DNA from 2 places in the Microbacterium sp. NPDC055442 genome. Region 1 is predicted to be linked to the other one. Evidence: predicted binding sites of a transcription regulator. Region 1 holds the regulator's gene; the other holds the start of a gene.
What was found. Region 1 encodes HrcA, which represses chaperone genes, less so after heat shock. Its sites were predicted from a motif close to TTNGCACTCGNNNNNNNCGAGTGCNAA; they were not measured.
Positions count from the first base shown of each region.

Region 2: a site for HrcA is predicted at 7,250-7,276, ahead of groES (co-chaperone GroES). Genes of this name have one in related genera too.

Region 1 covers NZ_JBSHLF010000002.1:422,239-438,018, forward strand. Annotated here, with positions in the region: gene dnaJ (molecular chaperone DnaJ) at 1-339, opposite strand, end outside; gene hrcA (heat-inducible transcriptional repressor HrcA) at 393-1,433, opposite strand; gene hemW (radical SAM family heme chaperone HemW) at 1,514-2,731, opposite strand; gene ACWIBS_RS06475 (DUF1990 family protein) at 2,734-3,384, opposite strand; gene lepA (translation elongation factor 4) at 3,394-5,259, opposite strand; gene ACWIBS_RS06485 (alpha/beta hydrolase) at 5,305-6,045, shown strand; gene rpsT (30S ribosomal protein S20) at 6,160-6,420, shown strand; gene holA (DNA polymerase III subunit delta) at 6,504-7,550, opposite strand; gene ACWIBS_RS06500 (ComEC/Rec2 family competence protein) at 7,583-9,937, opposite strand; gene ACWIBS_RS06505 (YaeQ family protein) at 10,034-10,573, opposite strand; gene ACWIBS_RS06510 (helix-hairpin-helix domain-containing protein) at 10,592-11,185, opposite strand; gene leuS (leucine--tRNA ligase) at 11,278-13,857, opposite strand; gene pabB (aminodeoxychorismate synthase component I) at 13,929-15,230, opposite strand; gene ACWIBS_RS06525 (DedA family protein) at 15,272-15,780, shown strand, end outside.
Region 2 covers NZ_JBSHLF010000005.1:259,316-275,095, reverse strand. Annotated here, with positions in the region: gene ACWIBS_RS13340 (branched-chain amino acid ABC transporter permease) at 1-1,035, shown strand, start outside; gene ACWIBS_RS13335 (branched-chain amino acid ABC transporter permease) at 1,045-2,022, shown strand; gene ACWIBS_RS13330 (ABC transporter ATP-binding protein) at 2,012-3,010, shown strand; gene ACWIBS_RS13325 (ABC transporter ATP-binding protein) at 3,016-3,780, shown strand; gene ACWIBS_RS13320 (ABC transporter substrate-binding protein) at 4,263-5,528, opposite strand; gene rarD (EamA family transporter RarD) at 5,712-6,656, opposite strand; gene groES (co-chaperone GroES) at 6,872-7,168, opposite strand; gene ACWIBS_RS13305 (class I SAM-dependent methyltransferase) at 7,304-8,491, shown strand; gene ACWIBS_RS13300 (hypothetical protein) at 8,643-9,098, opposite strand; gene tsaD (tRNA (adenosine(37)-N6)-threonylcarbamoyltransferase complex transferase subunit TsaD) at 9,095-10,159, opposite strand; gene rimI (ribosomal protein S18-alanine N-acetyltransferase) at 10,156-10,653, opposite strand; gene tsaB (tRNA (adenosine(37)-N6)-threonylcarbamoyltransferase complex dimerization subunit type 1 TsaB) at 10,650-11,318, opposite strand; gene tsaE (tRNA (adenosine(37)-N6)-threonylcarbamoyltransferase complex ATPase subunit type 1 TsaE) at 11,460-11,930, opposite strand; gene alr (alanine racemase) at 11,927-13,051, opposite strand; gene ACWIBS_RS13270 (holo-ACP synthase) at 13,048-13,422, opposite strand; gene glmS (glutamine--fructose-6-phosphate transaminase (isomerizing)) at 13,434-15,284, opposite strand; gene coaA (type I pantothenate kinase) at 15,336-15,780, opposite strand, start outside.

The DNA.
Region 1 (15,780 bases):
GACGCGCACGAGCGCGTCTTGACCGCGCTCCCGCCGGGAACGCGGTCGTCCGCTGCGGCCGCCGCCCGCCGCGCCGAAGAACGTCTCGAAGATGTCGCCGAACCCGCCGAAGCCGCCGGCGCCGCCGAGCGGGGAATCGCCGCCCATGTCGTAGCGCGCCCGCTGATCCGCATCGCTCAGCACGTCATAGGCGTGCGTCACCTCTTTGAAGCGCTCCGACGCGTCGTCCCCCGGATTGACATCGGGGTGCAGTTCGCGAGCGAGGCGTCGGTACGCCTTCTTGATCTCGTCGGGGGTCGCGTCGCGTCCGACGCCGAGGACCTCGTAGTGGTCAGCCACTGTCGCCTTCCGTCCGCGGATTCGCCGCGGGGTCGTGTCATGCCGTCACCGCGTCAGCGGGCGGCTTCGTCTTCTTCGAGCAGCCGCGTGAGGTAGCGGGCGACCGCCCGCACCGCGGCGAGGTTGTTGGAGTAGTCCATACGCGTCGGGCCGAGCAGCCCCACGCGCGCGCGCGAACCCGTCGCGTCGTAGTCGCTTGCGAGCACCGAGGCCTCGGTGAGGCCGAAGGCCTCGTTCTCGCGCCCGATGCTCGCCGCGAGGCCGTGCTCGTCGGCGACCATCTCGCTCATGAGGGTGAGCAGCGTCACCTGCTCTTCGATGGCCTGCAGCAGCGGATAGATGCTGCCGCGGAAGTCCGCCTCACGACGGGCGAGATTGGCCGAACCGGCCATCACGAGCCGATCCTGCCGGAACTCTTCGAGTTCTTCCGCGACGGTGCGGGCGATCGCACTGATCGCCACGTCGCGCGACGAGGTGCTCGCCGCGCGCACGGCGGCGTCATCGGCGATGCGCTGCAGCCCGTCGCGGACAGGACGCCCCACGACGAGGGTCGCGATCTCGGCGCGGATGCCGCCGAGCTCGGCCTCGTCGTAGTCGTCGCCCACGAACGCCAGACGCTGCGAGACGCGGCCGGTGTCGGTCACCACGACGACGAGCATGCGCCCGCCGCCGATCTGCACGAGCTCGACGTGCGTGAGCTTGGCTCGCGCGAACGACGGGTACTGCACGATCGCGACCTGGCCGGTCAGCTTCGTCAGCGCCCGCACCGTGCGGGAGAGCACGTCGTCGAGGTCGCCCGAGCCGTCGAGGAACGACGAGATCGCCGAGCGCTGCGCCGTGCTGAGCGGACGCAGCTCGGCGAGGTGGTCGACGAAGACGCGGTATCCCTTGTCGGTCGGCACACGGCCCGATGACGTGTGCGGAGCGGCGATGAGCTCTTCGTCTTCGAGCTGGGCCATGTCGTTGCGGATCGTCGCGGCCGACACGCCGAAGGCGTGCCGCTCGACGATCGACTTGCTGCCGACGGGCTCGTGGGTGTCGACGTAGTCCTGCACGATCGCCCGCAGCACCTGCAGACCTCGTTCGCTGACCACGGGCGGCTCCTTCGAAATATCGTTGCTGGCACTCACCGCAAGAGAGTGCCAATTCTAGCGGATGCCCGCACGACAGTCCGTCATGAGGTGAGGGCTCGCACGACCGCGTCGGCGAGAAGGCGACCGCGCAGGGTGAGCACGATCCGCCCCGCGATCGCGGCGGCACCCTCGACGAGTCCGTCGGCGATGAGACCGGCCACGGCGCCGCGCGTCGCAGGCGGAAGCTCGGCCACCGGCATCCCCTCTCGGATGCGCGTGCGCAGCAGCACGCTCTCGAGCGCCCGGGCGGTGGCATCCGGTGTCTCGCGCCCGGCGGCGGGTGACTGACCCGACGCGAGCCGCTGCGCGTAGGCGGCGGGGTGCTTGACGTTCCAGAAGCGCGTCCCGGCGATGTGGCTGTGCGCTCCGGGACCGAAGCCCCACCAGTCGGTGCCCGTCCAGTAGGCGAGGTTGTGGCGCGACCGGTCGGCGACCGTGCGCGACCAGTTCGAGATCTCGTACCAGCCGAACCCGGCGTCGGCGAGCACGCGGTCCGCGAGCTCGTACATGTCGGCCTGCAGGTCGTCGTCGGGTGCCGGCACCTCGCCGCGCCGGATCTGCCGCGCGAGCTTCGTGCCGTCTTCGATGATGAGGGCATACGCCGAGACGTGGTCGGGCTCGAGGGCCGTCACCGCATCGAGCGAGCGCTGCCAGTCTTCGAGCGACTCCCCCGGTGCACCGTAGATGACATCGAGGCTCACCCCGAGTCCCGCGCGACGAGCCGCCGTCACGGCCGTCGCGACGTTGCGCGGTTCGTGCGTGCGATCCAGGGCCGCGAGCACGTGCGGCACGGCGGACTGCATGCCGATCGACAGACGCGTGACACCGGATGCCGCCAGATCGGCGGCCACCGCATCGGTGACGGTGTCGGGGTTGGCCTCGACGGTGACCTCGACGTCGTGCGCGAGGCCGAAGCCGTCGCGCACGCCGGACAGCATGCGTCCGAGGTCGCCGGGCGGCAGCAGCGTCGGTGTGCCCCCGCCGAAGAAGACCGTGGCGGCGGGACGGATGTCGCCCCGCTCGGCGAGCACTTCGCGGGCCAGGGCCACTTCGCGCAGCAGGGTGTCGGCGTATTCGTCCTGTCGCGTGCCGCGCAGCTCGGTCGCCGTGTAGGTGTTGAAGTCGCAGTATCCGCAGCGCACGATGCAGAACGGCACATGCAGGTAGACCCCGAACGGGGTGACCGGATCGACCAGTACGCCGTCGGGAAGACGCCCGTCTGGCGGAGCAGGGTCGCCGAGCGGAAGTGCAGCGCCCATCGTCAGGCGGGCGTCGTGTACAGCGGCGAGATGGCACGCAGGTAGCGCGTGAACAGCTCGCGGCGGCGACGTCGAGTCAGGCCGGGCAGCAGGCGGTAGAGCAGCGCTGCGGGCGCGTCGAACGCGCGAACCGTGAACCAGACCTCGTCGTTGTCGCGCCAGTCGAGCATGAACGACTCCTCGCCGCTCACGACCGATCCGCCGACCGTGCCCAGCGCGAAGCCGATGCGGCGCGGCTCCTCGACGACGAAGATGACACGCAGCTCGGCATCGCCGTTCAGGCCCCCGGCACGCCCGTGCAGTCGCACGGTCGTGCCGCTGGAGACGTACGGCGTGCCGTCGGCGTCGAAGCGCTGCTCGGCATCGGTGCGGCTCGGCGCGACCGGGTTGCCGTCGGCGTCGAATCCGACGCCCGAGTACATCGGTCCGGCTGCCGGGCGCACGTCGGTCAGCGCGAAACCCGCGCCGCGCTGGGCGCCCCACGAGAGCAGCGCTTCGCCGGCGCTGCGAAAGCGCTCCTCACCGCTGCCGATCCGCCAGGACTCCTCGGCGGGGATGCTGCGCTCGGGCGGGTAGCCCATGAGGTCGGCGGCCTGCGTCGCCCCGACGGCGGCGTAGTCGACGGTTCCGTCTCGGAAGGTTCCGCGGCGCATGCAGGCCTCCTACTTCGAGCTCTTGCCGTCGGTGTCGCCGGAGAGCGCGGCGATGAACGCCTCCTGCGGGACTTCGACGCGGCCCACCATCTTCATGCGCTTCTTGCCTTCCTTCTGCTTCTCGAGCAGTTTGCGCTTGCGGCTGATATCACCGCCGTAGCACTTCGCCAGCACGTCCTTGCGGATCGCGCGGATGTTCTCACGCGCGATGATGCGTGCGCCGATGGCAGCCTGGATCGGCACTTCGAACTGCTGACGCGGGATCAGCTTGCGCAGCCGCTCCGTCATGAGCGTGCCGTACGCGTACGCCTTGTCGCGGTGCACGATCGAGCTGAACGCATCGACCTTCTCGCCCTGCAGCAGGATGTCGACTTTGACCAGATCGGCCGTCTGCGAGCCGGTCGGCTCGTAGTCGAGGCTCGCGTAGCCCTGCGTGCGGCTCTTGAGGTGGTCGAAGAAGTCGAAGACGATCTCGCCGAGCGGCATGTCGTAGCGCAGCTCGACGCGATCCTCGCTCAGGTAGTCCATGCCCAGGAGCGTGCCGCGGCGGCCCTGGCAGAGTTCCATCACGGTGCCGACGTAGTCCTTGGGCAGCAAAATGCCGACCTTGACGACGGGCTCGGTGACCTCGGCGACGCGTCCGTCGGGGTATTCGCTCGGGTTGGTGACGGTCACCGTCTCGCCGGTGTCGGTCGTGACCTCGTAGGTCACCGACGGCGCGGTCGTGATGAGGTCGAGGCCGAACTCGCGCGACAGCCGCTCGGTGATGATCTCGAGGTGCAGCAGTCCCAGGAAGCCGCAGCGGAAGCCGAAGCCCAGCGCGACCGAGGTCTCGGGCTCGTACTGCAGCGACGCGTCCGAGAGCTTGAGCTTGTCGAGCGCTTCGCGCAACTCGGCGTAGTCGCTGCCGTCGATCGGGTAGACGCCCGAGAAGACCATGGGCTTCGGGTCGGTGTAGCCCGGCAGCGCCTCGGCGGCGGGCTTGCGCAGGTTGGTGATCGTGTCGCCGACCTTGGACTGGCGCACGTCCTTCACACCCGTGATGAGGTAGCCGACCTCACCGACGCCGAGTCCCCTCGAGGGCACGGGCTCGGGGCTCGACACGCCGATCTCGAGCAGCTCGTGGGTCGCCCTCGTCGACATCATCTGGATGCGCTCGCGGGGCTCGAGCTTTCCGTCGACCATGCGGACGTAGGTCACGACGCCGCGGTAGGAGTCGTAGACCGAGTCGAAGATCATGGCGCGTGCCGGCGCGTCGGCGTCACCGCGCGGAGGCGGGATCTGCTCGACGATGCGGTCCAGCAGCGATTCGACGCCCAAGCCCGTCTTTCCGCTGACGCGCAGGACGTCTTCGGGGTCGCCGCCGATGAGGCCGGCGAGCTCGGCCGCGAACTTCTCGGGGTCGGCGGCGGGCAGGTCGATCTTGTTGAGGACGGGGATGATGTGCAGGTCGTTCTCGAGCGCGAGATAGAGGTTCGCGAGGGTCTGCGCCTCGATCCCCTGCGCGGCGTCGACGAGAAGGACAGCGCCTTCGCACGCCGCGAGACTGCGCGACACCTCGTAGGTGAAGTCGACGTGCCCGGGGGTGTCGATCATGTTGAGCGCGTACGTCGCGTCCGGTCCCTGCGCCTGTTGGAGCGCCCACGGCATGCGCACGGCCTGCGACTTGATCGTGATGCCGCGTTCGCGCTCGATGTCCATCCGGTCGAGGTACTGAGCGCGCATGTCACGGTCGGCGACGACGCCCGTGATCTGCAGCATCCGGTCGGCGAGGGTCGACTTGCCGTGGTCGATGTGAGCGATGATGCAGAAGTTCCGGATCATCTCGGGCGGAGTCGCGGACGGCTCGAGAGGCTTCAGGGCGCGCGGTGACATATCCTGTCGATCCTACCCGGCGGGCGCGGGGTTAGCCTTGTGGCCATGGCGGTCCAGGTCGTGTTCGTACACGGCATCCGCACGTCCGCCACGATGTGGCGTGCTCAGGTCGCCCATCTCGAAGAGCGCGGTCACGCCGCGACGGCGGTCGACCTGCCCGGTCACGGTGCGCGACGGACGGAGATCTTCGACCTCGACGAGGCCTTCGCCACGATCGACGCGGCCGTGACGGATGCCGCGACCCGGGGTCCCGTGCTGCTCGTGGGGCACTCGATGGGCGGCCTGCTGTCGACGGCCTACGTGGGCGCGGAGCAGCGCCCTGCGGTCGCGGGCTTCATCGCGGCATCCTGCACGGCGCTTCCGCGGGGTGTGGGACTCACCGCCTACCGGTTCCTCGCGCGGCGCTTCGATGCGCTGCCCGATCGCGGGATGTGGCTCAGCAATCGCTGGCTGGCCTCGACGCTTCCAGTCGAGACGCGTGCCGACTTCGGCGCCGGCGGCTACGCCTTCGATGCTCAGGACGTCGCGCTGCGCAGTCTGTCGGTGCTGGATCTGCTCGCCGCTCTCTCGCGCATCGACATGCCGCTGTGGTTCGTGAACGGTCAGTACGACCAGCTGCGGGTCAACGAACGGCTCTTCACGAGGATCGCCCCGCACGCCGAGCTCGTCGTCGTGCCGCGCACGTCGCACCTCGTGACGGCCATGCGCCCGCGCGTCTTCAACGCCGTGCTCGATCTCGCGATCGCGACACTCGACGTGCGGGATCAGGCAGTGCACGAGAACTGATAGAGTCGGTGATTGGCTTGCGTGTGGGTTCTGCCCTCACGACCGCCGACGCGACGGCCCTCTCCCGGCGCCCGGCACTTCCATCGAATTCACTCCGAACGAAAGACGTCGAACGTGGCGAACATCAAGTCGCAGATCAAGCGCAACAAGACCAACGAGAAGGCGCGCGAGCGCAACAAGACCGTCAAGAGCGAGCTGCGGACCGTCATCCGCAACACGCGCGATGCCGTCGCCACGGGCGACAAGGCCGCAGCCGAGACGGCGCTCAAGCAGGCGACGAAGAAGCTCGACAAGGCCGTCAGCAAGGGCGTCCTCCACGAGAACCAGGCCGCGAACCGCAAGTCGGCCATCGCGAAGCAGGTCGCCGCTCTCTGAGCCGCATGATCTACAGGCCCGTCCCTCCGGGGGCGGGCCTTTCGTGTTGCCGGGGATGCCGCGGGGCAGGGCGGGACCGCTGGTCAGGCGCCGAAGGGCGCGCGCGTGGCGATGACCGTGATGAGCCGCTCGAGGGCGAACACCGGGTCGCGCGAGCCGCCCTTGACCTCGAGATCGGCCCGCGCGGCCGCCTGGATCGCCATGCCCAGCGTCGTTTCGTTCCACCCCGTGAGGTCGCGGCGCGCGCGATCGACCTGCCAGTCCTTCAGGCCCAGGCGCGCCGCCATCGCCGACGACGACTCGCGGTGGCCCGCGACCCGCGCCATGGTGCGCAGCTTCGACGCGATGGCCGCGACGAGCGGCACGGGATCGGCGCCGGATGCGAGGGCGTGGCGCAGTGCGACGAGCGCGTCGCCGTAGCGGCCGGCGATCGCCGTGTCGGCGACGGCGAACGCCGAGGTCTCGACGCGACCGCCGTAATAGCGCTCGACGACCTGGTCCGTGATGTCGCCGGGCACATCGGAGATCAGCTGCTGGCAGGCGGCGGCGAGCTCGGTCACATCGTCGGCGAAGGCCGACACGAGGGTGCGCAGCGCGGTCGGAGCGATGCGCTTGCGTACGGCGGCGAACTCGCCGGCCGCGAAGTCGAACCGATCCGAGTCGCGCTTGATCGCGGGGCAGGCGATCTCGATGCCGCCGCCGGTGCCGGCGCGGATCGCGTCGAGCAGCTTCTTGCCGCGCACGCTCGCGCCGGTGTGCCGCAGCACGACCGTCGCACCATCCTGCGGGCCGGCGAGGTAGGCGATGGCTTCGGTCAGGAAGGCGTCGGAGCATTTCTCGACCCCCGACACCCGCACGAGACGCGGCTCGCCGAAGAGCGAGGGCGAGGTCATGCCCAGCAGCGAGCCGGACGTGTAGTCGTCGGCGCGGAGGTCGGACACCTCGAGGCTCGGATCCTCGGCCCGGAGGAACTCGCGGACCCCCGCGATGGCCCGCTCGGCGCACACCTCTTCGGGGCCCGAGACGAGCACGATCGGCGCGGGTTGCGGTGCGCGCCACGACACCTGCGGGATGACCGACTTCGATGCTCGACCCGACGACGCGGAGGATCGTCGGGGTGCGGCAGCCATGACTTCAGCCTACCGACCGGCACCGACAGGCTTCAGCCGCGCTCGCGCCAGATCCGCAGGGATCCCTCGCGCACGGACAGCGCGATCATGCCGTGCGTGTCGGTGCGCGCGATCGACCCGCCCAACACCGTGAGGGCGTCGAGGATCTCCCGCCGCGGATGGCCGTACCGGTTCTCTGCCCCGACGGTCACGAGTGCCACGGCGGGGTCGGCGCGGGCGTAGAGAGCGACGTGCTGGTCGGCGCTGCCGTGGTGCGCGACCTTGACGAGCGCGTACGGCGGATCGAGCTGTCCGGATGCCGCGAGGCCGGTCTGCGCCCCCGCGGAGAGGTCGCCCAGCAGCAGGGTCCGTGGCACGTCTCCCCCGCCGATGTCGAGCACGACGCTCGCATCGTTCCCGTGCGGGAACGCCGGGCTGTGCGCACGCGGCCACAGCACGCGCCATCGCGCCGCGCCGAGCATCCCCTGCATGCCCGCCGTCGCGAAGACGCTGTCGGCACCGTGCTGCGCCAGTCCGGCGAGAAGTCGCTCGTCGTCGGCGGTCGCGGGAGGCCCGTGCAGCACCGCGTCGACGCGTCCGCGCACGGCGGCGACACCGCCGACGTGGTCGAGATCGAAGTGCGTCAGCACGAGCAGATCGATGTGCGAGACGCCGACGCGGGCGAGACAGGCCTCGAGTCGTTCGGGTTCGGGGCCGGTGTCGATGAGCGCGATCGCGGCGCCCGACCGTACGAGCACCGCGTCGCCCTGGCCCACGTCGCACACCAGCACGCGCCAGTCCCCGGGCAGAGTCCAGCTGCCCGCGACGGTGCCCGCCGCGGCGTTTCCCGTCGCGACCCCGATCACGATCGCGACCAGTGCGCCGCATGCCGCCCCCACTGCCCGCCTGCGGCCTCTGCCCGGGCGCAGCCCGATGAGGATGCCCAGCGCCGCGCCCACCGCGCCGAGCAGAACGGCCCCTGCCGGCCCCTCGACCCACGGCAGAAGATCGCCCGGCAGCGCGGTCGCGGTGTGCGCGGTCGCCGCGACCCACGCCGCCGGCAGCCACGCGACAGCCGCCAGCCCCTGCTGCACCCACGGCAGGGGCGCGGCGAGGCACGCTGCGAGCCCGACGACGGTTCCCGCCGGCGCCGCGGGCGCCGCGAGCAGATTGGCGAGCACGCCGTACAGCGGCACGCTCGGCTCGATGAGCACGAGGAGAGGTCCGCACGCCAGCTGGGCCGCGAGCGGCACGGCGAGCATGAGCGCCAGTGCGCGCGGCAGTCGTCGCGCCAGCCCGTCAGCGAGTGGACGTGCGAAGACGAGCAGCGAGCCCGTCGCCGCCGCCGACAGTGCGAAGCCGAGCGAATGCGCGAGCCACGGATCGGCGATCAGCAGGACGGTGGCGGCGAGGCTCAGCACGCTGACGCCCACGCCGGTGCGCCCCAGGAGGAGCCCGACCATCGCGATCGCCGCCATCGTCGCGGCGCGCACGACGCTCGGCTCGGGCGTCACGAGGACCACGAAGCCCGCGAGTGCGCTCAGACCCGCGACGACGCGCGCCGAACGTCGCGCGCCGAGCGCGGCGGCCGCGAAGAAGGCGATCCCCACGACGAGTGCGCAGTTCGCCCCGGACACCGCCGTCAAGTGGGACAGCGCGGAACGCTTCATCGCGGCGTCGAGCTCGACGGACACGGCGGAGGTGTCCCCGACGGACAGCCCGGGAACGAGCCCTGCCCCCGGCTCGGGCAGTCCGGCGACGGCACGCACGAGCCCGTGCCGCAGACCCGCGGACACGGCGAGGATGCCCTGCGGCGGCGTGAGGACCGTCAGCCCCTGCCCGGCCCGCAGCTCGAGCACGGCACGCTCGCCCGCATCGCCGGGTCTCGCGGTTCCGCGGGCCGCCACGACGGCTCCCACATCGAGGTCGTCGCGGTCTCCTTCGATATCGCCGGGAGCGACGCGCACGACGATCTCGCCCGTCACGGAGTGCTCGACGGACCCGATGCGCACGGCGCTCGCCCGGGCATCGAAGGCGAGCGTGCCGTCGACGCGGCGCTCGACCTTGCCGATGACGTTCGCCCGCACCTCGATGAAGCGGCCGCCGTCGACGGCGAGTGTCGCGAGCTCGGCGCGCGCGCCGTGCGCGAGGGCGACATGGGATGCCGCGGCACCACCGGCTGCGAGCGCCACGACGAGCACGACCGCCACGCCTCGGAACGTGTCCCGCCGCCCCGCTCGTGGACGGACGGACAGCACGAGCACGAGGGTCAGCGCCGTCGCCCACAGACCGCCCGCGACCTCGGTCGCCCTGTCGGGGGCGGCGGTCGTGAAGGCCGCCGTCGCCCACGCGACACCGGCGGCGGGAAGCAGCCGCAGGCGCCGTCTGAGCCGACCGTCATCCGCCACGGCCTGACGCTAGTGACGCGCCTCGGGGCCACGGCGGCCACGCCGGTCATCCGTGCAGAAGTGCGGTGACTGCGCGGGTGGGGAGGAGCTGGAGTGTCAGGGGATCGCGTGCTCGTGGATCGTCGAGGTGAACGACTGCCCGTTGAGCTCGAGGTACACATGGCCCTCGGTCACCGAGAGGGTCGCGGTGTTGCGGCGTTCGATCGCCGGCGTGACCGAATCGATGAAGCCCGAATCGAAGCTGCGCACGGGAATCTCGGCCGATCGGTGGATGCGCTTGCCCGACCACGTCGCGATGACCTTCGCGGGATCGCGGTGCGTATATACGACGGTGCGGTCGGCGAGCTTGCTGCCGTGATGCAGTCGCGCCGCGTCGGGCGAGCCGACCTCGATCCATGCCGTCACGCGGTTCGTGAGGTCTCGCACGAGCACCGCCGGCTCGTCCGTCGCCGAGACGCCCTCGCTGAAGGAGATGCCCTCTTCATGCTCGAGGCAGAAGGCGAGCACGCGCGTCATCATGAAGGCGTCGGTCTCGGACGGATGCCGCGCGACACGGAGCATGAGGTCCTCGTAGACTCCGCGGTCGACGTCGGCGAGCTGCACATCGAACGTGTGGATCGTCGCACCGAGGGCCATGAATCCGAGCCTACGCGCTCAGACCGTCACCAGATCGCGCAGCGACTCGAGCATCTTGTCACCGATCCCGGCCACCGCGAGCAGGTCGTCGACACTCGTGAACCGCCCGTGCTGCTCGCGCCACTCGATGATGCGCTGCGCGATGGCCGGCCCGACGCGCGGCAGCGTCTCGAGCGTCGTCGCGTCGGCCACGTTGAGATTGACACGGCCGTCGGTCACCGGTGCGATGTCGGCAGATGCCGGTTCATCCCCTTCTTTCGGGACGACCACCTGTTCGCCGTCGCTGAGTGGACGCGCGAGATTGACGGCGTCGCGCGCCGCTCCGTCGACGAACCCACCCGCTGCCGCGATGGCGTCGACGACCCGGGCGCCGGGGTGCAGCACGTAGAGCCCGGGTGCGACGACGGCCCCCGAAACGTGCGCGTAGAGGTCGGGGGCCCGCTCCCGGGGTGCATCCGTCACCTCATCGAACGCGACGGACTCGACCGGCGCGACGGCACCGCGCACGATGCCGATCCCGACGGTCACGGCGAGCGTCGCGATGACGAGGACGACGGCGGCGCCCACGCCGAGCCGGCGGCGTGTCGCGGGCGGATCCTCGGCCGTGGTCACGCCGCCACGCTAGGGCGGGCGAGGCCGCTCGTGACGACGGGCATTCCGATCCGTGCGCTGCCGCGGGCCGTACCCGCCTGGGGAGGAGCCGGTCAGCGCGTGCTGAAGCTCACGACCTTCGGTGCGCGCACGATCGCGCGCACGATCTCGCGATCGCCGAGCGAGCGCAGCACCCGCTCGTCTCCGCGGGCGAGCGCCTCGAGGTCGTCGCCGGAGATACGCGCGGGCACGTCGAGCGTCGCGCGCACCTTGCCGTCGATCTGCACGATGGCGGTGACGGACTCCTCGACGAGCAGGGCCGGGTCGGCCTGACGCCACGGCACGACGCCGACGAACGAATCGTTGCCGAGCATCTCCCACATCTCTTCGGCCGTGTGCGGCGCGAACAGGTCGAGGATCATGGCCGTCGCCTCGGCGGCCTCCCGCACAGCGGGGTCGGCGGCGCCGGCGCCCGAATCGATCGTCTTGCGCGTCGCGTTGACGAGCTCCATGAGCCGCGCGACGACGACGTTGAACTTCGTCTGCTCGATGAGCCCCGGCGCATCCGACAGCAGCCGGTGGGTGACGCGGCGAAGCGCCGCGTCGCCGTCGGCCCACACGGCATCCGGTGCGCTCGTGACGTCGTGCGCGACGCGCCACGCGCGCGCCAGGAACTTCGCCGCTCCCGTCGTCGAGACGTCGTCCCAGTCCTTGTCGTCTTCGACGGGTCCCGCGAAGGCGAGTGCGACGCGCAAGGCATCGGCGCCGTGCGCCTCGAGCTCGTCCGAGAACAGCACGAGGTTGCCCTTGCTCTTGGACATCTTCGCGCCGCCCAGGATCACCATGCCCTGGTTGATGAGCGACGAGAACGGCTCGGTGAAGTCGACATAGCCGAAGTCGAAGAGCACCTTCGTGATGAACCGGGCGTACAGCAGGTGCAGGATCGCATGCTCGACGCCGCCGATGTAGAAGTCCACCGGTGCCCAGCGGTCCGCCTGGTCGCGCGAGAACGCCTGATCGGGGTCGCCGGGGTTGAGGAAGCGCAGGAAGTACCACGAGCTGTCGACGAACGTGTCCATCGTGTCCGGGTCGCGCAGCGCCGGCTCGCCCGTCACGGGGTCGACGGTCTGCATCCACTCGGTCGCGCCGCCGAGGGGCGACGTCCCCTTCGGGGACAGGTCCAGGCCGTGCGCGTCGGGCAGGACGAGCGGCAGCTGGTCGGCGGGAACCGGCTCGATGCGACCGTCGGCCGTGTGGACCATCGGGATCGGGGTGCCCCAGAAGCGCTGACGCGAGATGAGCCAGTCACGAAGACGGTAGGACTTCGTGGCCCGGCCGAGCCCCTTCGCCTCGAGTTCTTCCGTGACGCGCGCGATGGCGTTGCGCTTGGACATGCCGTCGAGCGAGCCGGAGTTGATGAGGCGGCCCTCACCCGTCAGGGCGACCCCGGTCTGCGCCGGATCCTCGAGGGATGCCGCATCCGTGCCGGGATCGATCGGGACACCCTCGTCATCGAGCTCGATGACCGGGATCGACCCCGTGACGGGGGCCGTCGTGTCGACGACGACGCGCACCGGCAGGTCGAAGGCGCGGGCGAAATCGAGATCGCGCTGGTCGTGCGCGGGCACGGCCATGACCGCGCCGTGACCGTAATCGGCCAGGACGTAGTCCGCGGCCCAGATCGGCAGTCGCTCGCCGTTGATGGGGTTGATCGCGTGGCGCCCGAGGAAGACGCCGGTCTTGGGGCGGTCCGTGCTCTGCCGCTCGATGTCGGTCTGCTTCTGCACCGTGGCGAGGTAGTCCTGGAAGCGCGACTGCACGTCGGCATCGGCGTCGGCGACGAGCTCGGCGGCCAGGTCGCTGTCGGGGGCGACGACGAAGAACGTCGCGCCGTGCAGCGTGTCGGGGCGCGTCGTGAAGACCGTGACGCGCTCGTCGCGCCCCTCGATCTCGAACTCGATGTCGGTGCCCACCGAGCGGCCGATCCAGTTGCGCTGCATCTGCAGCACCTTGTGCGGCCAGAATCCTTCGAGCTGGTTCAGGTCATCGAGCAGGCGGTCGGCGTAGTCGGTGATCTTGAAGTACCACTGCGTCAGCTTCTTCTTGACCACCTCGGCGCCGCAGCGCTCGCACCGGCCGTCGACGACCTGCTCGTTCGCGAGCACGGTCTGGTCGTTGGGGCACCAGTTGACGGGGCTCTGCTTGCGGTACGCGAGGCCCTTCTCGTGCAGCAGCTGGAACAGCCACTGGTTCCAGCGGTAGTAGTCGGGATCGCTCGTGTGCAGCACGCGATTCCAGTCGAACGACACCCCGTAGGCGTGGAACCCGGCCCGCTGCTGCGCGATGTTGGCGTACGTCCACTCACGCGGGTCGGCGCCGCGCTTGATGGCGGCGTTCTCGGCGGGCAGACCGAACGAGTCCCACCCGATGGGGTTGAGCACGTTGTAGCCGCGGTGACGCCACGAGCGGGCGACGATGTCGGAGTAGAGGTAGTTCTCGGCGTGCCCCATGTGCAGATCGCCCGACGGGTAGGGGAACATCGCGAGCACGTACTTGCGCGGCCGGGTGTCCTCTTCACCGCCCGCGCGGAACGGATCCTGCTCTTCCCACCGTGCCTGCCACTTGCGCTGGACGGCGTGCGGGTCGTAGGCGCCGCTGTCGGCCGTGGTGTCGGGGGGCAGGGTATGACTCACGGAGAAACACCAATCATGGGATGCCGGGCGAAGCGCGGGAGCGCCACCCTCCAGATTAGCCGACCCCTGCTTCACCAGCCGTGCGGCAGATGCGCCCCGAGGGCGGCGAGCGGACCGCGGGCTTTGATGCCCACCTCGGCGACCTCGTCGGCGGCATCCGACCGCCACGTGATGCCACCGCCGGCTCCGACGTACGCTCCGCCGGGATGCACGACGACCGACCGGATGACCATCGCGAGGTCGAGGGCCCCGTCGTCGCCGACCCAGCCGAAGGCGCCCGAGAAGACCCCGCGCGGCGCGCCCTCGAGCCCGTGCAGGATCGTCATGGCCGACAGCTTCGGCGCACCGGTCATGCTGCCGGCGGGAAAGGTCGCCGCGAGCAGCTCTCCCACGGTCGAGTCCTCGCGCAGTCGCCCCGACACGGTGCTGACGAGCTGGTGCACGGCGGGGTACGACTCCACCTCGAGGAGACCGTCCACGCCCACCGAACCCGGTTCGCAGACGCGAGACAGGTCGTTTCGCATGAGGTCGACGATCATGACGTTCTCGGCTCGCTCCTTCTCGCTTTCACGAAGCTCGCGTGCGAGAGCCGCGTCGGTGGCGGCGTCGCGGCCGCGGGGGCGCGTGCCCTTGATGGGCCGCGTACGCACGCGGCCCCCGCTCACCTCGAGGAAGCGTTCAGGGCTCGCGCTCGCGAGAGCGTGCCCGCCGGTGAGCACGAGGCCGCCGTGGTGTGCGGGCGTCGCGTCGCGCAGTCGCCGGAACACCATGCCGGGATCGACGGATGCCGCGACATCGAACCGCGTCGTGAGGCAGAGCTGGTAGGCGTCCCCCGCCCGGATCGCATCACGGCAGCGCTGGATCAGGCGCGCGTACTCACGCGGGCTGTGACGGACGCGTGCCGGCCCCAGGTCGGGCGCCGCGGCAGGGGACGGGGCGGGCGCGGCGCCGAGGAGACCCGCGACGAGCGCGTCACGCTCCCCCGCGTGCGAGAACACCCACGCGCGACGCGCGGTGTGATCGAACGCGACGAAGCGACGCACGCGCAGCCACGCCTCGGGCGGAGTCGTGCCGTCATCGGCCGAGACGGGCGCGCCGGCCCGGCCCGCGGCATCCTCGTAGCCGAGCCAGCCGACCCAGCCACCCTGGAGCGGACCGCCCACCGGCGGTTCGGCCGGCCCGCCGCACCGGACCGCACGCACGCGCTCCACGTCCGTCTCACGGTCGCCGACGCCGACCCAGCTCCATCCCGAATCCGCGGTGGGACCGGCGTCGAGCCAGAACACGTCGGTATGGCGCCGCGCGAAGTACGCGAACGCCGTCGACGGGTCCATCCAGCGCGGCAGGGCGACCGGCGGGAGAGACTGCGTCATGTTCCCAGGCTAGGACGATGCGTGCGCTTTAGGCTCGTGGGGTGAACGAGATCCTGACGTGGCTGCTGGACACTGTTCAGAGCGTGGATCCCGTCGTGCGTGCCGTCATCGCCGGCATCGCGATCATGCTCGAGACGAGCGTGCTGGTGGGCCTCGTGGTCCCCGGGGACACCATCGTGATCGTCGCCGGCACCGCGGTGGGTGGTTTCGCCGAGGGCGCCATCCTCGTCGTCGTCGTCGTGATCGGAGCGCTCATCGGCGAGAGCATCGGGTTCTGGCTCGGGCGGCTGCTGGGACCGAAGATCCGCGACTCGCGCGTGGGCCGGTGGATCGGCCGGGACAACTGGGATCGTTCCGAGCGCTATCTACAGCGCCGCGGCGGTCCGGCGATCTTCCTTTCGCGCTTCCTCCCCGTCCTGCACTCGCTCGTGCCGCTCACCGTCGGCATGAGCGAGTACTCGTATCGCCGCTTCCTCGCCTGGACGACCCCCGCCTGCATCATCTGGTCGACCGCCTACATCTCGGTCTCGGCCGCCGCCGCCGGAGGCTA
Region 2 (15,780 bases), on a different contig from region 1:
CCCGACGGTGTCATCGTCGACCCGGCGCAGCTGGGCGAGGGCATCGCTCTGAAGGACGGATCTTCGGGTTCGTTCGACGTGGAATTCGGACTCACGGGGTCGAAGATCATCAACCTCTTCCTCGGTGAGGGTGAGCGGGTCACGACATCCTTCCTGGATCAGTTCGTCGAGCGCGTCATCAACGGACTGAACTTCGGTCTGCTGCTCGCACTCGCGGCGATCGGTGTGTCGCTCATCTTCGGAACGACAGGGCTGACGAACTTCGCGCACGCCGAACTGGTCACCTTCGGTGCCGTCATCGCGGTCGCGCTGGGCGTCGGATTCCAGATCCCGATGTGGCTGACGATCCCCATCACGATCATCGTGGGCGGGTTGTTCGGCTACGCCTTGGATGCGGGGCTGTGGAAACCGCTGCGCCGAAAAGGGATCGGGCTCGTACCGCTGATGATCGTCAGCATCGGCCTGTCGCTCGCGGTGCGCTACGTCTACCAGTTCTTCATGGGCGGGTCGACGTCGCAGCTGCCGGGCGCAGGATCGGCGAAGATCCAGATCCTCGGCCCGATCGCGCTGTCGCCCGTCGCCATGATGTCGATGGGGATCAGCATCGTCGTGCTCGTGCTGGTGGCCTTCTGGCTGCTGCGCACCCGCGTCGGCAAGGCCACGCGCGCCATTTCGGACAACCCCGGCCTGGCCGCGGCATCCGGAATCAACGTCGACCGCGTCATCCGGATCGTCTGGATCCTGTCGGCGGCCCTCGCGGCCCTCGGCGGAATCCTCTGGGGCTACTTCCGCCCCGGCGTGCGGTGGGACATGGGCGTGCACATCCTGCTGCTCATCTTCGCCGCCGTGACACTCGGCGGGCTGGGAACGGCGTTCGGCGCGCTCATCGGTGCGATCATCGTCGGTCTGCTCGTGGAGGTCTCGACCCTCTGGCTGCCGTCCGACCTGAAGTATGTGGGTGCGCTCGTCGTGCTCATCTTGATTCTGCTGGTCAGGCCACAGGGCATCCTGGGCCGTAAAGAGAGACTCGGATAGGAGGCGACCATGGACTGGGGAGGAATTCTCAATAACACCGCGGGTTGGCTGTTCAGCCCGACGACGATCGCCTACGCACTCGCTGCGACGGGCCTCGCTGTTCACTTCGGCTATGCCGGCCTGCTGAACTTCGGTATGGCGGGCTTCATGGCGATCGGCGCGTACAGCTACGCGATCTCGATCCTGACGTTCGGACTCCCGTGGTGGGTCGGCATCCTGATCGGAATGGTGGCGGCGACCGTGTTCGCCTTCATCCTGGGTATCCCGACGCTGCGACTGCGAGCCGACTATCTCGCCATCGTGACGATCGCGGCAGCCGAGATCGTACGACTGCTGTTCACGACGACGGCGTTCGACGCGGTCACCAACTCGGCCGACGGCCTCGGCGGATACCACGCGGGCTTCCGCGCGGCGAACCCGTTCCCGCCCGGGACGTACGGCTTCGGACCGTGGACCTACACGGCTGACGCCTTGTGGGTGCGCGTGTTCGGCGTCATCCTGCTGGCGATCGCGGTCTTCATCGTGTGGGCCGTCATGCGCAGCCCGTGGGGACGCGTCCTCAAGGGCATCCGTGAAGACGAAGACGCCGTGCGCTCGCTCGGCAAGAACGTCTTCGCCTACAAGATGCAGGCACTCGTGCTCGGTGGCATCTTCGGTGCTCTCGGCGGCGTGGTCTTCGCGCTTCCGTCGGCGGTCGTTCCTGCCACCTACACGACGAGCCTGACGTTCTTCATCTGGACGATCCTGCTGCTCGGCGGCGCAGCGACGGTCTTCGGACCGGCTCTGGGCGCCGTCATCTTCTGGGTGATCATGGCGTTCCTCGATGGGGTCCTTCCGGCGCTCGCGTCGATCGGGATCCTGCCGATCTCGCCGATCCAGGCCGGCACACTGCGCTTCGTCCTCGTGGGCATCGCGCTGATGCTGCTCGTTATATTCCGCCCGCAGGGCATCCTCGGCAACAAGAGGGAGCTGACCTTTGTCAAATAACATCACTCCCGAGGGCGGTGTCGCCCCCACAACGGGCAACATCCGTCGCCCCAAGGCGACCGGGCTCGCGAAGGGCGAGGCCGTTCCCGGCGTCGCCAAAACCGACCCGATCCTCGTCATCGACAACGTGACCCGCCGCTTCGGCGGTCTCACGGCCGTCGACGTGCAGCACCTGGAGGTTCCGCGCAACGCCATCACGGCGCTCATCGGCCCCAACGGTGCCGGCAAGACGACGCTGTTCAACCTGCTGTGCGGGTTCGACAAGCCCAACTCGGGCTCGTGGAGCTTCGACGGGACTCAGCTGGCCGGTGTGCCGTCCTTCAAGGTCGCGCGCATGGGTCAGGTGCGAACCTTCCAGCTCACCAAGGCGCTCTCGCTGCTGACGGTGCTCGAGAACATGAAGCTCGGCGCCTCGAAGCAGAAGGGCGAGCGCTTCTGGACGAGCATGATCCCGGCGATCTGGCGCAAGCAGGAGACCGAGATCGAAGAGAAGGCGCGCGGTCTGCTCAAGCGCTTCAAGCTCGACGCGAAGTCCTCGGACTACGCGGCGTCGCTGTCAGGCGGTCAGCGCAAGCTGCTCGAAATGGCACGGGCGCTCATGAACGACCCGACGCTCGTCATGCTCGACGAGCCGATGGCCGGTGTGAACCCCGCGCTGACCGAGTCGCTGCTCGAGCACATCCTCGACCTGAAGGAGCTCGGAATGACCGTGCTCTTCGTCGAGCACGACATGCACATGGTGCGGCACATCGCCGACTGGGTCGTCGTCATGGCCGAAGGCCGTGTCGTGGCCGAGGGGCCGCCGGACACCGTGATGCAGGATCAGGCGGTCATCGACGCGTACCTCGGCGCCCACCAGGATGTCGACCTCGGCATCGTGACCGGACGCATCGAAGGTGAGCTGAACACCTCCGCGATCGAGATGCTCGAGGACATCGAGCAGGCCGAGGCCGAGTCGATCGCCGAAGCCGAGGAGGAGAACAAGTGACCAAGGTGACGACGGCCGGAGCCCCCGCGGGCGAGGCCGCCAAGAGCGACCGCATCGTCGTGGAGGTCAAGGATCTCGACGCGGGCTACCTCCCCGGCATCAACATCATCAACGGTGCCAACCTGATCGCCCGCAAGGGTGAGCTGATCGGCATCATCGGACCCAACGGCGCCGGAAAGTCGACGCTGCTGAAGTCGATCTTCGGCATGGTCAAGGTTCGGGCCGGCGAGATCATGGTCAACGGCGAGAGCATCGTCGGGCTCAACTCCGACAAGCTCGTGTCGCGCGGTGTGGGCTTCGTGCCGCAGACGAACAACGTGTTCCCCTCGCTGTCCATCGAGGAGAACCTGCAGATGGGGCTCTACCAGAACCCCAAGGCGTATGCCGAGCGGCTCGAGTTCGTGACCGGGATCTTCGCGGAGCTGGGCAAGCGCCTCAAGCAGCGCGCGGGCTCGCTCTCGGGCGGTGAGCGCCAGATGGTGGCGATGTCGCGCGCACTCATGATGGACCCCGCCGTGCTGCTGCTCGACGAGCCGTCGGCCGGTCTGTCGCCCGTGCGCCAGGATGACGCGTTCATCCGCGTCTCGGACATCAACAAGGCGGGTGTCACGACGATCATGGTCGAGCAGAACGCCCGTCGGTGCCTGCAGATCTGCGACCGCGGCTACGTCCTGGACCAGGGCCGCGACGCGTATCACGGCACGGGCCGCGAGCTGCTGAACGACCCGAAGGTCATCGGCCTGTACCTGGGTTCGCTCGGGCAGGACTGATTCCTCGGTAAACAGAGAAGGGTGGATGCTGCGGCATCCGCCCTTCTCTGTTTCTGTGTGCGCCCACATCGTCCGGTCCGCGTCCCGTCGTTCGGTGCGGGGCCTCCCCCGAACGGCCCCCGGTGAGCGCAGAGGGTGGCCCGCGGCCGGCGTAGCCCCGCAGCCCGCCGCACGCCCCGCTGGCCGCGCTCTCCGCCGCAAGTCCCGCGTGCCCGCGAGTCCGCTGGCCCCGGCGTCCCGCAGCCCCGGCGTCCCGCTCCCCCGCAAGCCCGCAGCCCCGCCGCAAGCCCGCAGCCCCGGCGTCCCGCACCCGAGGCACCGACGCCGCTCTGGCTACCCGGCCTGTCCCCCGCGCTGCGCACCCGCCGAGGGCGCCCGGTGAGCACGGGACACCGCGCGCCCGAGGCCGCGCACAACACCAGAAGGGCCCCGGTTCCGTGAGGAACCGGGGCCCTGAGTGGCTGAAGAGCTCAGCGCATCAATCAGTTGATGCGGGTGTGCTCGTTGCCCTCCTGGTACTCGAAGACACCGATCGACGCCTCGGTCGGGTCGCCGGCCTCGTCGAACGCGACGCCACCGGAGTAGCCGTCGTAGTCGGCGACGCCACCCGCGAGGATGATGTCGGCGCAAGCGGCGAAGGTGTCGCACTTCTCGCCGTCGCCAGAGCCGCCCGAGACTTCCTGCAGCTTCGCAGCGATCTCACCGGCATCCGTCGAGTTCGCGGCGAGAGCAGCGAGCGCGAGGAGCACGACGGCGTCGTAGGACTCACCGGCGTAGTTGAAGTCGACGAGCTCTTCGCCCGACTGCTCCTGCCACTGCGCGATGAGGCGGTCCTGGAAGTCGTCCGACAGCACCGGGCCGGGCTGCGTGCCCTTGGAGCCGGTGATGTCCACGGGCATGTCCGCACCCCACTGCGAGGTGTTGCCGTCGACGAAGTAGAACTTCGAGCCGTCGAAGCCGCTGTTGACGAACGACGGAGCGATCGTCGCGGTCTCCTCGAAGCCGATGACCGAGATGGCCTCCGGGTTCTGCGCGAGGATCGACGAGACCTGTGCCGAGAAGTTCGTGTCGCCGGCGTTGTAGGACTCGGATGCCACGACCTGGCCACCCGTCGCCTCGAACGTCTCGGTCAGCGCGGCCTCTAGGCCCGTGCCGTACGCGTCGTTGAGGTAGATGATGCCGAGCGTCGATGCGCCATCTTCGGCGATCAGGTTGCCCAGCACCTCACCCTGCAGCAGGTCGCTGGGGGCGGTGCGGAAGTACAGGCCGTTGTCGTCCCACGTCGTGAAGTCCGGCGACGTGTTGGCGGGCGAGAACGTGATGACGCCGGCGCCGACTGCCTGGTCGAGGAAGAGCTTCGTGACGCCCGATGCCGCAGCACCGATGAGCGCCTGGACGCCATTGCCCAGGAGGCGCGGGACGGTGGTCTCGTAAGCCTTGTTGTCGGGGTCGCCCGAGTCGCCGTACTCGACATCGACAGTGATGCCCTTGGCTGCGTCGTTGATCTCCTTGACGGCGAGGCCGACGCCGGCCTCTTCCGGCGGGCCGAGGAACGCGAGTGCACCGGTCTGGGGCAGCACGGTTCCGATGCTGAGCGTGAGGTCACGCTCTTCCGACGTGGGGGGTGCTTCGGTGCCTTCGCCACCCGTTCCTCCGCCGGCACAGCCGGCGAGAACGAGTGCACTGGCACCGGCGAGCGCGATCCCGCCGAGAATGGCGGACTTGCGCGAGCGGGTGAAGACGCTCATGTTTCTCCTTGTTGTGGGTGACACGGGCTCGGCTCGGGTGCCGTCCCAGTGCTCATAACCTAACGGCGCGAGCGGCTTCGCAATGTTGCCATTCGTTAACGATCTATAACGGAGACGATTTCGGATGCCGCAACCCCCGGAATTCCGCGGGTTTCGCCCCGCGTGGCGGGGGCGCTGCGCGGGTCAGCGCACGCGCTGTCGCCGCGAACGACGCACGTGCAGGACCGAATCCGCCATGAGCACGGCCAGCGCGACCCACACGAGTCCGAACCCGATCCAGCGCTCGACGGGCATGGGCTCGCCGAGGATCCACGCCCCCGAGATGAACTGCAGGAAGGGGGTGACGAACTGCAGCAGGCCGATCACCGTGAGAGAGGTGCGGCGCGTGCCGGCGGCGAAGAGCAGCAGCGGCACAGCGGTGACGATCCCCGCGAGGCTCAGCAGCACGGTGTGCCAGGCGCCGTTCGCGCCGTAGGTGAGGCCCGTCGTCATCGCGACCACGATCAGGATGACCGTGGCGATCGGCATGAGCCAGAGGGTTTCGAGCGTCAGTCCGCTGACGGCGTCGACCGACGGGCCGACCTTCTTCTTCACGAGGCCGTAGAGGCTGAAGGATGCCGCGAGCGTCAGCGCGATCCACGGCACGGAGCCGTACGCCACGACGATGACGATGACCGCTGCCGCCGCGATGCCGATCGCGACCCACTGCGTGACGCGCAGCTTCTCTCGCAGCACGAGCACGCCGAGCAGGACGGTGGCGATCGGGTTGATGAAGTAGCCGAGGCTCGTCTCGATGACGTGGCCCGACAGGGCGCCGATGATGAAGACCTGCCAGTTGACGTAGATGAACACGGCAGCCAGCGCCGTGAGCCCGAGCACCTTGGGCTGCCGGAAGAGCCGCGCGAGCCGCCCCCACGTGCGGGTCACCGACAGCAGCAGCACGCAGAAGACCAGCGACAGCACGATGCGCCAGGCGACGATCTCCCAGGGCCCGGTCGGAACGAGCAAGACGAAGTACAGCGGCAGGAAGCCCCACCACAGGTACGCCGCGAAGCCGTAGATCCCGCCGAGCAGGCGTTCCCGCTCGGCCGCGCTGCGTCCGACGGGAATCGGCACGCCGCCCGTCACGACGGCGGCTTCGCCGAGGTCGCCACCCGTCGTGTCAGCGGGCTCGGCGGCGGGCACGTCTCGGGTCACCAGTCCACCCTAGGGCCGGACGAACACCGCGACGGTCGGGGTGTGAGCGACGTGTGCAGCTGTGCCCCGCGGCACCTCGAACATGACGAAGGACTCGGATGCCGCAGCATCCGAGTCCTTCGTATCGCCTGTGTGAGGCGGGGTTCTCAGCGAACGACGACCGCGAGGACGTCGCGTGCCGACAGGACGAGCAGCTCGTCCGCGCCGAACTTGACCTCGGTGCCGCCGTACTTGCTGTAGATCACACGGTCGCCGACAGCGACGTCGAGCGGAATACGGTTGCCGTTGTCGTCGATACGACCGGGGCCGACCGCCACGACCTCGCCCTCCTGGGGCTTCTCCTTGGCGGTGTCAGGGATGACCAGACCGCTGGACGTGGTCTGCTCGGCCTCGACCTGCTTGATGACGATGCGGTCCTCGAGCGGCTTGATGGAAACCGACACGGTCTACCTCTTCTTTCCTTGAGACTGAAGACTCGTTAGCACCCGCACAGTGAGAGTGCTAACGCAAGTCTAGGCAAAGCGCTGGCACTCGCGCAACGTGAGTGCCAGCTCGGTGTCTCAGCCTAGGCTGGCGGAGTGGACACGGCCGAGCTCACCGCGCTGCTCACCCCGGAGGGGATGCGCCTGCTCGACGAGCTTCCCGCCACGCATTCGACCGAGGACGTCGCCCGCACCGTCACGCGTCTGCGCCGTGCCGGGCACTCCCCCGACCTCGTCTCGGCGGTCGTGTCGCAGGCGCGTCTGCGCGACCGGGCGCGCGCCAAGTTCGGCGATCTCGCCGAGCGCATGCTGTTCACGCGAGCGGGGCTCGAGCAGGCGACGCGCCTGCCCGTCGCGGTGCGCCACGCCGCGCGCTTTCGCGATGCGGGCCTGACGAGCGTCGCCGACCTCGGCTGCGGAATCGGCGGCGACGCGCTCGGTCTCGCGGGCCTGGGGCTGCGGGTCTCGGCCGTCGACGCCGACGAGATCACCGCCGCGATCGCGGCATACAACCTCGCACCGTTCGGCGACGACGTCACGGTCGCGCACGGCACGGCCGAGGCGTTCGATCTCAGGGCGACGGATGCCGCGTGGCTCGACCCCGCGCGCCGCACGGCGGGCCGCACCGAGACGACCCGCACGCGCCCCGCCGACTGGTCGCCGTCCCTGGACTGGGTGTTCGATCTGGCCGAGCGCATGCCCGTCGGGGTCAAGCTCGGACCGGGGCTCGACCGCGACCTGATCCCGGAGGCGGTCGAGGCGCAGTGGGTCAGCGCCGACGGCTCGACGATCGAGCTCGTGCTGTGGTCGGGCGCGCTCGCGCGTCCTGGCATCCGGCGCGCGGCGCTGGTGATGCGCGGGGAATCCGTGCACGAGCTCACCGCCGACGCCGATGCGGCCGACGAGCCCGCACGGCCGCTCGGCGCCTGGCTGCACGAGCCCGACGGCGCCGTCATCCGGGCGCGGCTGATCGGCGACGTCGCCCGGTCGCTCGAGGCGGGCATGGTCGATGAGCACATCGCCTATCTCACGTCGGACTCTGCGCTCACCTCGCCGTTCGTCGCGACCTTCCGCGTGCGCGAAGTCCTTCCCGCCGATCCGAAGAAGCTCGGCGCTGCGCTGCGCGAACGCGGCATCGGGCGTCTGGAGATCAAGAAGCGCGGCGTCGACGTCGATCCCGCCGCGCTGCGCCGGTCGCTCAAGCTGCGCGGCGACGCCGAGGCGACGCTGTTCCTCACGCGCATCGGCTCCAAGCGCGTCGCCGTCCTCGCCGACCGGGTCTGACGCCGACCGCGCTCCCTTACCGCGAGACTGCAACGGGCGGCCGAGACTGCGGGGTTCACCCGCAGTCTCGGCCCGCCGTTGCAGTCTCGGCGTCTTCGTCGGCGACGCGAGGCGACGGCGACGAGCGGCGACGACGACGGCGACCGCGCGGTCAGCCGAAGAGGTTCAGCTCACCGGCCGCCCACAGCAGCCAGCCCGCACTGTAGAGGATCGAGACGGCGCCCAGCACGACCGCCCAGACCGCCGCGGTACGGTTCTCGACCGGGTTGCGCAGCGCCACGATGCCCACGATGACCCCGACGAGCCCGACCGGGAACGCCCAGCCGACCAGCAGCGAGCCGATGAGCCCGGCGATCGCGAAGCCGAGCGCCCAGGCCGCGACCCCGCGCGAGGCGGGCGGGGGCGGAAGGAGCCACTCCGCGCTCGCGCCCGGCTCGGCAGGATGCCACTCGGTCGTCGTCTCGACGGGAGCGGTGGGCAGCCGCGAGAATCCGCCGCGGTGCGCCCCGGGCAGGGGCACGGCGTCCTCCGCGAGTTCGACGTCGGGCGACGGCGGCTCGACGGCGGGAGTGAGGGGACGGGGCGGGCGGGCATCGGCGTCGGTCACGCGACCTCCTCGGCGACCTGGATCTCGGTGACGGGCAGGGTCGAGTCCGCGCCGAACGCGAGCGTCGACGGCGGGCGACCGGACATGATGAGCTCGGACGCGAGTGCGGCGATCATGGCGCCGTTGTCGGTGCACAGCGACAGCGGCGGGATGCGCACGTGCACGCCCGCGGCATCCGCTCTCTCGATCGCGACGTCGCGCAGTCGGCGGTTCGCGATGACTCCCCCACCGAGCAGCAGCCGGGGCACGCCGTGGTCGGCGCACGCCGCGAGCGCTTTCGTGACGAGCACGTCGACGACCGCTTCGCGGAAGGATGCCGCCACATCGGCGACCGGCACCGGTTCACCGGCCGCTTCGCGCTGTTCGATCCAGCGGGCGACGGCGGTCTTCAGCCCCGAGAACGAGAAGTCGTAGCGGTGGCGCGCCATGTCCGAGGCGCGCGAAAGACCGCGTGGAAATCGGATCGCGGTGGGGTCGCCGTCGGCGGCCGCCCGGTCGATCTCGGGCCCGCCCGGATAGGGCAGCCCGAGGATCCGCGCGATCTTGTCGAAGGCCTCGCCGGCCGCGTCGTCCACCGTCTCGCCGAGCAGCTCGACGTCGCTCGTGAGGTCGCGCACGAGCAGCAGCGACGTGTGGCCGCCGCTGACGAGCAGCGCGACCGTCGGATACTCGACCTCGTCGCCCGTCAGCAGGTCGGCGGCGATGTGCCCGACGAGGTGGTTGACGGCATAGAGGGGTGTGCCAAGCGCGACGGCGAGGGCCTTCGCGGCGCCGACGCCGACCATGAGCGCCCCCGCGAGGCCGGGCCCGCTCGTGACGGCGACCGCGTCGAGCTCATCGAGCGAAACCTGCGCCTCGGCGAGCGCCGCTTCGATCGAGGGCTGCAGGGCCTCGAGGTGCGCGCGGGCGGCGACCTCGGGCACGACGCCGCCGAAGCGGGCGTGCTCGTCCATCGAGCTCGCGATCGTGTTGCTCAGCAGGGTGCGTCCGCGCACGATCCCGATCCCGGTCTCGTCGCAGCTCGTCTCGATGCCGAGCACGAGTGGCTCGCGGCGGTTCACGCGCGTGCTCCCGCATCGATGGGCGCGGGCCCGTTCGCGGCGTGCCAGCCGGCGAGGTCGAGACGCATCACGACGGCGTCGACGTCGTCGGGCTGGTAGTAGCGCGGGCGGCGCCCCATCTCGAGGAAGCCCTCCGAGACGTACAGGGACTGCGCGACGGGGTTGTCGGCGCGCACCTCGAGGAAGACCTCGCGGACCCGCCGTCGCGCGGCCTCGTCCAAGAGGGCGCGCAGCAGCACGCGACCGCGGCCTCGACCCCTGGCATCCCCGGCGATCGTGATCGTCTGCACGTCGGCGTCCTTCGCTCCGGCGGCGGCTCGCAGCCCCGCGTACCCCGAGATGCGGCCGGCGGTCTCGTCCACGACGTAATAGCCGTGCGGCGACGCGAGCTCTTCGCGCATCATGCCTTCGCTCCACGCATCCGAAGGGAAAGACGCCCGCTCGAGCGCCATGATCGCTGCGAGGTCGTCGCTCGTCGCGCGTCGCAGGCTCATGTGCCCACTCGCTTTCGCGCGGCGGGCGGCGTCACGTCGGGTGCACGCAGGTACAGCGCGTCGTCGGGGCCGATCGTGCGTCCGGCGGCGAGCGCGCGCGCCGCCGCCAGGCCGACCATGGCGCCCGAGATGAGGGCGATGTCGCGGCGCTCGGCGCCCACGTCGGCCAGCACGGCGTCGATCGCATCGCGCGGAGTGAGGGCCGGCTGGGTCGCGCGGATCGGCAGACCGTCGTCGTCGAGACCGTCGTACACGGTGTAGGCGAACTCGCGCCGTCGCGCGTCGGTCACGACGGCGAAGCGCGGAAGCTCGGCGAACGGGTCGGCGAGCAGGATCGCGAGCGCGGCGGCGTCGTGACTCACGACGGGGATGACCGGCACCCCGCGGCCCTGAGCGAAGGTCCGTGCCGCCGCGACCCCCACGCGAAGTCCCGTGAACGGGCCCGGGCCCATCCCGACCGCGACGTGGCTGATCTCGACGGGCTCGGACGCGCTGGTCTGGCCGATCGGTCCTCGTGCCGCGTCGGCGAGCGCCGCGACGAGCAGGTCGCCGATCACTTCGGCGTGGCCGAGCGGATTCTCACTGGCCACGTCGGCGCGAACGACACCGTCGTGCTCGACGACAGCGACGGCCGTGCCGAGGGAGGTGTCGATGCCGAGGATCACGCATCCAGGGTAGACCGCGAGACTGCAACCGCGCGCCGAGACAGCGGGTGAACCCCACGGTCTCGGCCTCCCGTTGCAGTCTCGGCGTCAATGGGGGATGCCGCGGGGGCGGGGGCGACCACGGCGTCAGGGGCGCCGGCGTCAGCGGCGCAGGGAGATCGTCACGCGGCGGGGGGCGTCCGCGTCGAGTTCGGCCTCGGGGAGGGTCAGCCCATCGCGGTCGAGCTCGACCTCCCACCATTCGTCGGCGATCGACGCCGCGAACGGGGCGGCCCACTCGGCCACGACGACCGACCCGTCGTAGTCGATGTCGAGGTCGTCGAGCTCGGGCGCCGAGCCCAGGCGGTACGCATCGACGTGCACGAGCGGCGCGCCGCCGACGAGCGACGGGTGCGTGCGCGCGATCACGAACGTCGGGCTCTGGATCGGACCTCGCACGCCCAGGCCCGTCGCGATGCCGCGGGTCAGTGTCGTCTTGCCGGCTCCCAGCGGACCGGTCAGCACGACGAGCTGGCCGGGGCGCAGCATCCGCCCCATCCGCTCGCCGAGATCCTCCATGTCCGCCGGCGACAGGATCTCGTGCGTGCCGACGAGCGGGTCGAGACCGCTCACGAGGGGATCTGCCGTCGCGGCACGCGCGCGCCGATGCGCGTCACGATCTCGTAGTTGATCGTGCCCGCCGCCTCTCCCCAATCGGCCGCCGAGGGATGACCGAGCGTGGGGTCGCCGAAGAGCACGACCTCATCGCCGAGCGAGACGGGGTGGTCGCCGACGTCGACGACGAACTGGTCCATCGCGATGCGCCCCGACACGCGGAACTCCCGCCCGCCGATCGATACCGGCCCGCGATCGGATGCCTGGCGGGCGACGCCGTCCGCATAGCCCAGCGGCACGAGGGCGAGCGTCGTCTCGCGCTCGGCGCGATAGGCGTAGTCGTACGACACCCCCGTGCCCGCGGGCACGCGCCGGACGGCGCTGACGGCGCCGCGCAGCGTCATGGCGGGCTGCAGACCGAGATCGGCCGATGTGCGGTCGGCGAACGGCGAGAGGCCGTAGATGCCGATCCCGACCCGCACGCAGTCCAGGCGCGCGGCGGGCAGGGCGATGGCGGCGTGCGTCGCCGCGAGGTGGCGGACGGCCGGGCGCAGGCCGAGCCCCGCCGCCGCCCCGACTCCGTCGAGGAAGACCTGCAGAGCGGCACGGTCGTCGTCTTCCGACGCGTTCGAGAGGTGGCTGAACACGCCCTCGACGCGCAGCCGGCCGATCCGCTCGAGGCGGGCCGCCTCGGCGAAGACGACACCGTAGTCGGCGGGGGCGATGCCATTGCGCGACAGGCCCGTGTCGAGCTTGAGGTGCACGCGGACGGGGTGCTCCCCCGTCGCGGCGGCCGCGGCCTGCACGAGCTGGTCGTACGACGAGATCCCGAGCTCGATCCCCGCGCCCGCCGCCTCTCGGAAGTCGGTGCCCGGAGCGTGCAGCCACGCGATGAGGGGGGCCATGATCCCGCCCCGACGCAGGGCGAGCGCTTCGCCGATCTCGGCGACGCCGAGTCTGGCCGCACCGCCGTCGAGCGCCGCCTGCGCCGAGCGCACGGCGCCGTGCCCGTAGCCGTCGGCCTTCACGACGGCGATCACCTCGGTGCCCGTGAGCCGACGCAGGTGGCGCACATTCGCGGCGATCGCGCTGACGTCGATCGTCGCTTCGCGAGCGACCCCTGCCGGCAGAGCCGTCATGCGAGGCCCCCTGCGCCGGGCGTCGCCTCGGCGATGACGTAGGCGGTGGCGAGCCCGGCGTCGTGCGACATCGAAAGGTGCAGCGTCGTGATGCCGCGCTCCGCGACCGTCTCGGCGGTCGACCCGCTCAGCGCGAACCACGGGCGACCCGAGGGTTCGGGCGCGATCTCGATCTCGGTCCAGTAGACGCCGTCAGAGCCGCCGAGCGCCTTGATGAGCGCTTCCTTCGCGGCGTAGCGCGCGGCCAGCGAACGGGTCGCGAGCGGCCGCTCGGCCGGGGCGAACAGACGCGTGAGCAGGCGCGGCGTGCGCGAGATCGTGCGTTCGAACCGTTCGATGTCGACGAGGTCGACGCCGATCCCCACGATCATGTGCGCGCCGTCTATTCGACCGTGACGGACTTGGCGAGGTTGCGCGGCTGGTCGACATCGAGGCCCTTCGCCGTCGCCAGGCCCATCGCGAAGATGTGCAGCGGCACGACGGAGAGCAACGGCTCGAACAGGGCTCCGGCCAGCGGAATGCGCAGCACCTCGTCGGCCTTGGGCAGCACGGCGACGTCACCCTCCTCGGCGATCGCGATGACGCGGGCGCCGCGCGCCCGGATCTCCTCGATGCTCGAGACGACCTTCTTGTGCATCTCGGCCGAATCGCGCGGGGATGGGACGATGACGAAGACGGGCTGGCCGGGCTCAATGAGCGCGATCGGGCCGTGCTTGAGCTCGCCGGCGGCGAAGCCCTCGGCATGGATGTAGGCGAGCTCCTTGAGCTTGAGCGCGCCCTCGAGCGCGATGGGGTAGCCGACGTGGCGGCCGAGGAACAGCACCGAGCGGGTGTCGGCCATCCAGTGCGCGAACTGCTCGATGCGCGGCTGCTCGCGCTCGAGGATCTGCGCGATCTTGCCGGGAACGGCCTCGAGCTCGCGCACGTGGTCGGCCGCGTCCTCGGGCGTCAGCACACCGCGGATGCGACCGATGTGCAACCCCATGAGGTAGAGCGCCGTGATCTGCGCGACGAAGGCCTTCGTCGAGGCGACAGCGACCTCGGGGCCGGCGTGCGTGTAGACGATCGCATCCGACTCGCGGGGGATCGTCGCTCCCTGAGTGTTGCAGATCGACAGCGTCTTCGCGCCGTGCTCGCGCGCGTACTTGACCGCCATGAGCGTGTCCATCGTCTCGCCGGACTGGCTGATCGAGACGACGAGCGTGTCGGGTCCGATCACCGGATTGCGGTAGCGGAACTCGTGCGCGAGTTCGACGTCGACCGGGATGCGGGTCCACTGCTCGATCGCGTACTTGCCGGTCTGGCCGGCGTAGGCGGCCGTGCCGCACGCGACGATGATGATGCGCGAGATGCCCGCGAACAGGTCGTCGAGCCCGTCGAGCTCGGGAATCGCGACCTGGCCGTCGTGGATGCGGCCGCGCAGCGTGTTGGCGACGGCGTCGGGCTCTTCCGAGACCTCCTTGGCCATGAACGACGACCAGCCGCCCTTCTCGGCGGCCGCGGCATCCCACGTCACCTCGAACGGCTCGACCTCGACCGGCTGGCCGTCGAAGTCGGTCACCTCGACGCCCTCGGGCGTGATCGCGACGATCTGGTCCTGACCGATCGCGAGGGCGTTCCGGGTGTACTCGACGAAGGCGGCGACATCCGAGCCGAGGAAGTTCTCGCCCTCGCCGAGCCCGATGACCAGGGGCGAGTTGCGGCGAGCGCCGACGACGAGCCCCGGCTGGTCCTCGTGCATCGCCAGCAGCGTGAAGGCGCCCTCCAGGCGCGACACGACGTGGCGGAACGCCGCCGTCAGATCACCCGTGCGCTGGTACTCGCGGCCCAGCATCGCGGCGGCCACTTCGGTGTCGGTCTCGCTGCGGAACGTGAAGCCGTCGGCGAGCAGCTCGTCCTTCAGCTCGGAGAAGTTCTCGATGATGCCGTTGTGGATGACCGCGAGCTTGTCATCGTCGGCGAGGTGCGGGTGCGCGTTCTCGTCGGTCGGGGCACCATGGGTCGCCCAGCGGGTGTGTCCGATGCCGGTCGTGCCGTCAGGAAGCGGATGCGCCGCGAGGTCGTCGCGCAGCACCTTCAGCTTGCCGGCGCGCTTGCGCATGTCGAGGTCGCCGGCACCGTCGATGACGGCGATCCCCGCCGAGTCGTACCCGCGGTACTCCAGGCGCGACAGACCGGCGATGAGGATGGCCTGGCTCTGCCGCGGGCCCACGTATCCGACGATTCCACACATGGGGTCAATCGTACGGCGTGCGCGGGTGCGAACCTGCTGAGAGAGGCCGCGTCACAGTTTGCGCAGCAGCACGCGCTCGACGGCGTGGTCGGCGGCCTTCTGCAGCACGAGGGTCGCCCGGTGCTTGGTCGGCAGGACGTTCTCCTCGAGGTTCGGCAGGTTGATCGACCCCCACACGCCCCGCGCGAAATCGACGGCCTCGACGTCGCTGAGGTGCGCGAAGTTGTTGAAGTACGAGCTCGGGTTGGCGAACGCGCCGCGCTTGAGGGCGAGGAAGCGGTTGAGGAACCACTCCGTGATGTGCTCTGAGGCGGCGTCGACGTAGATCGAGAAGTCGAACAGATCGCTCACGGCGACATCGTTGGGCGCCGGCGGCGGCTGCAGCACGTTGAGCCCCTCGACGATGACCACATCGGGCCGGCGCACGGTGACGTGCGCATCGGGCACGATGTCGTAGCGCAGGTGCGAATAGAACGGCGCGCGCGCTTCGGGGGCT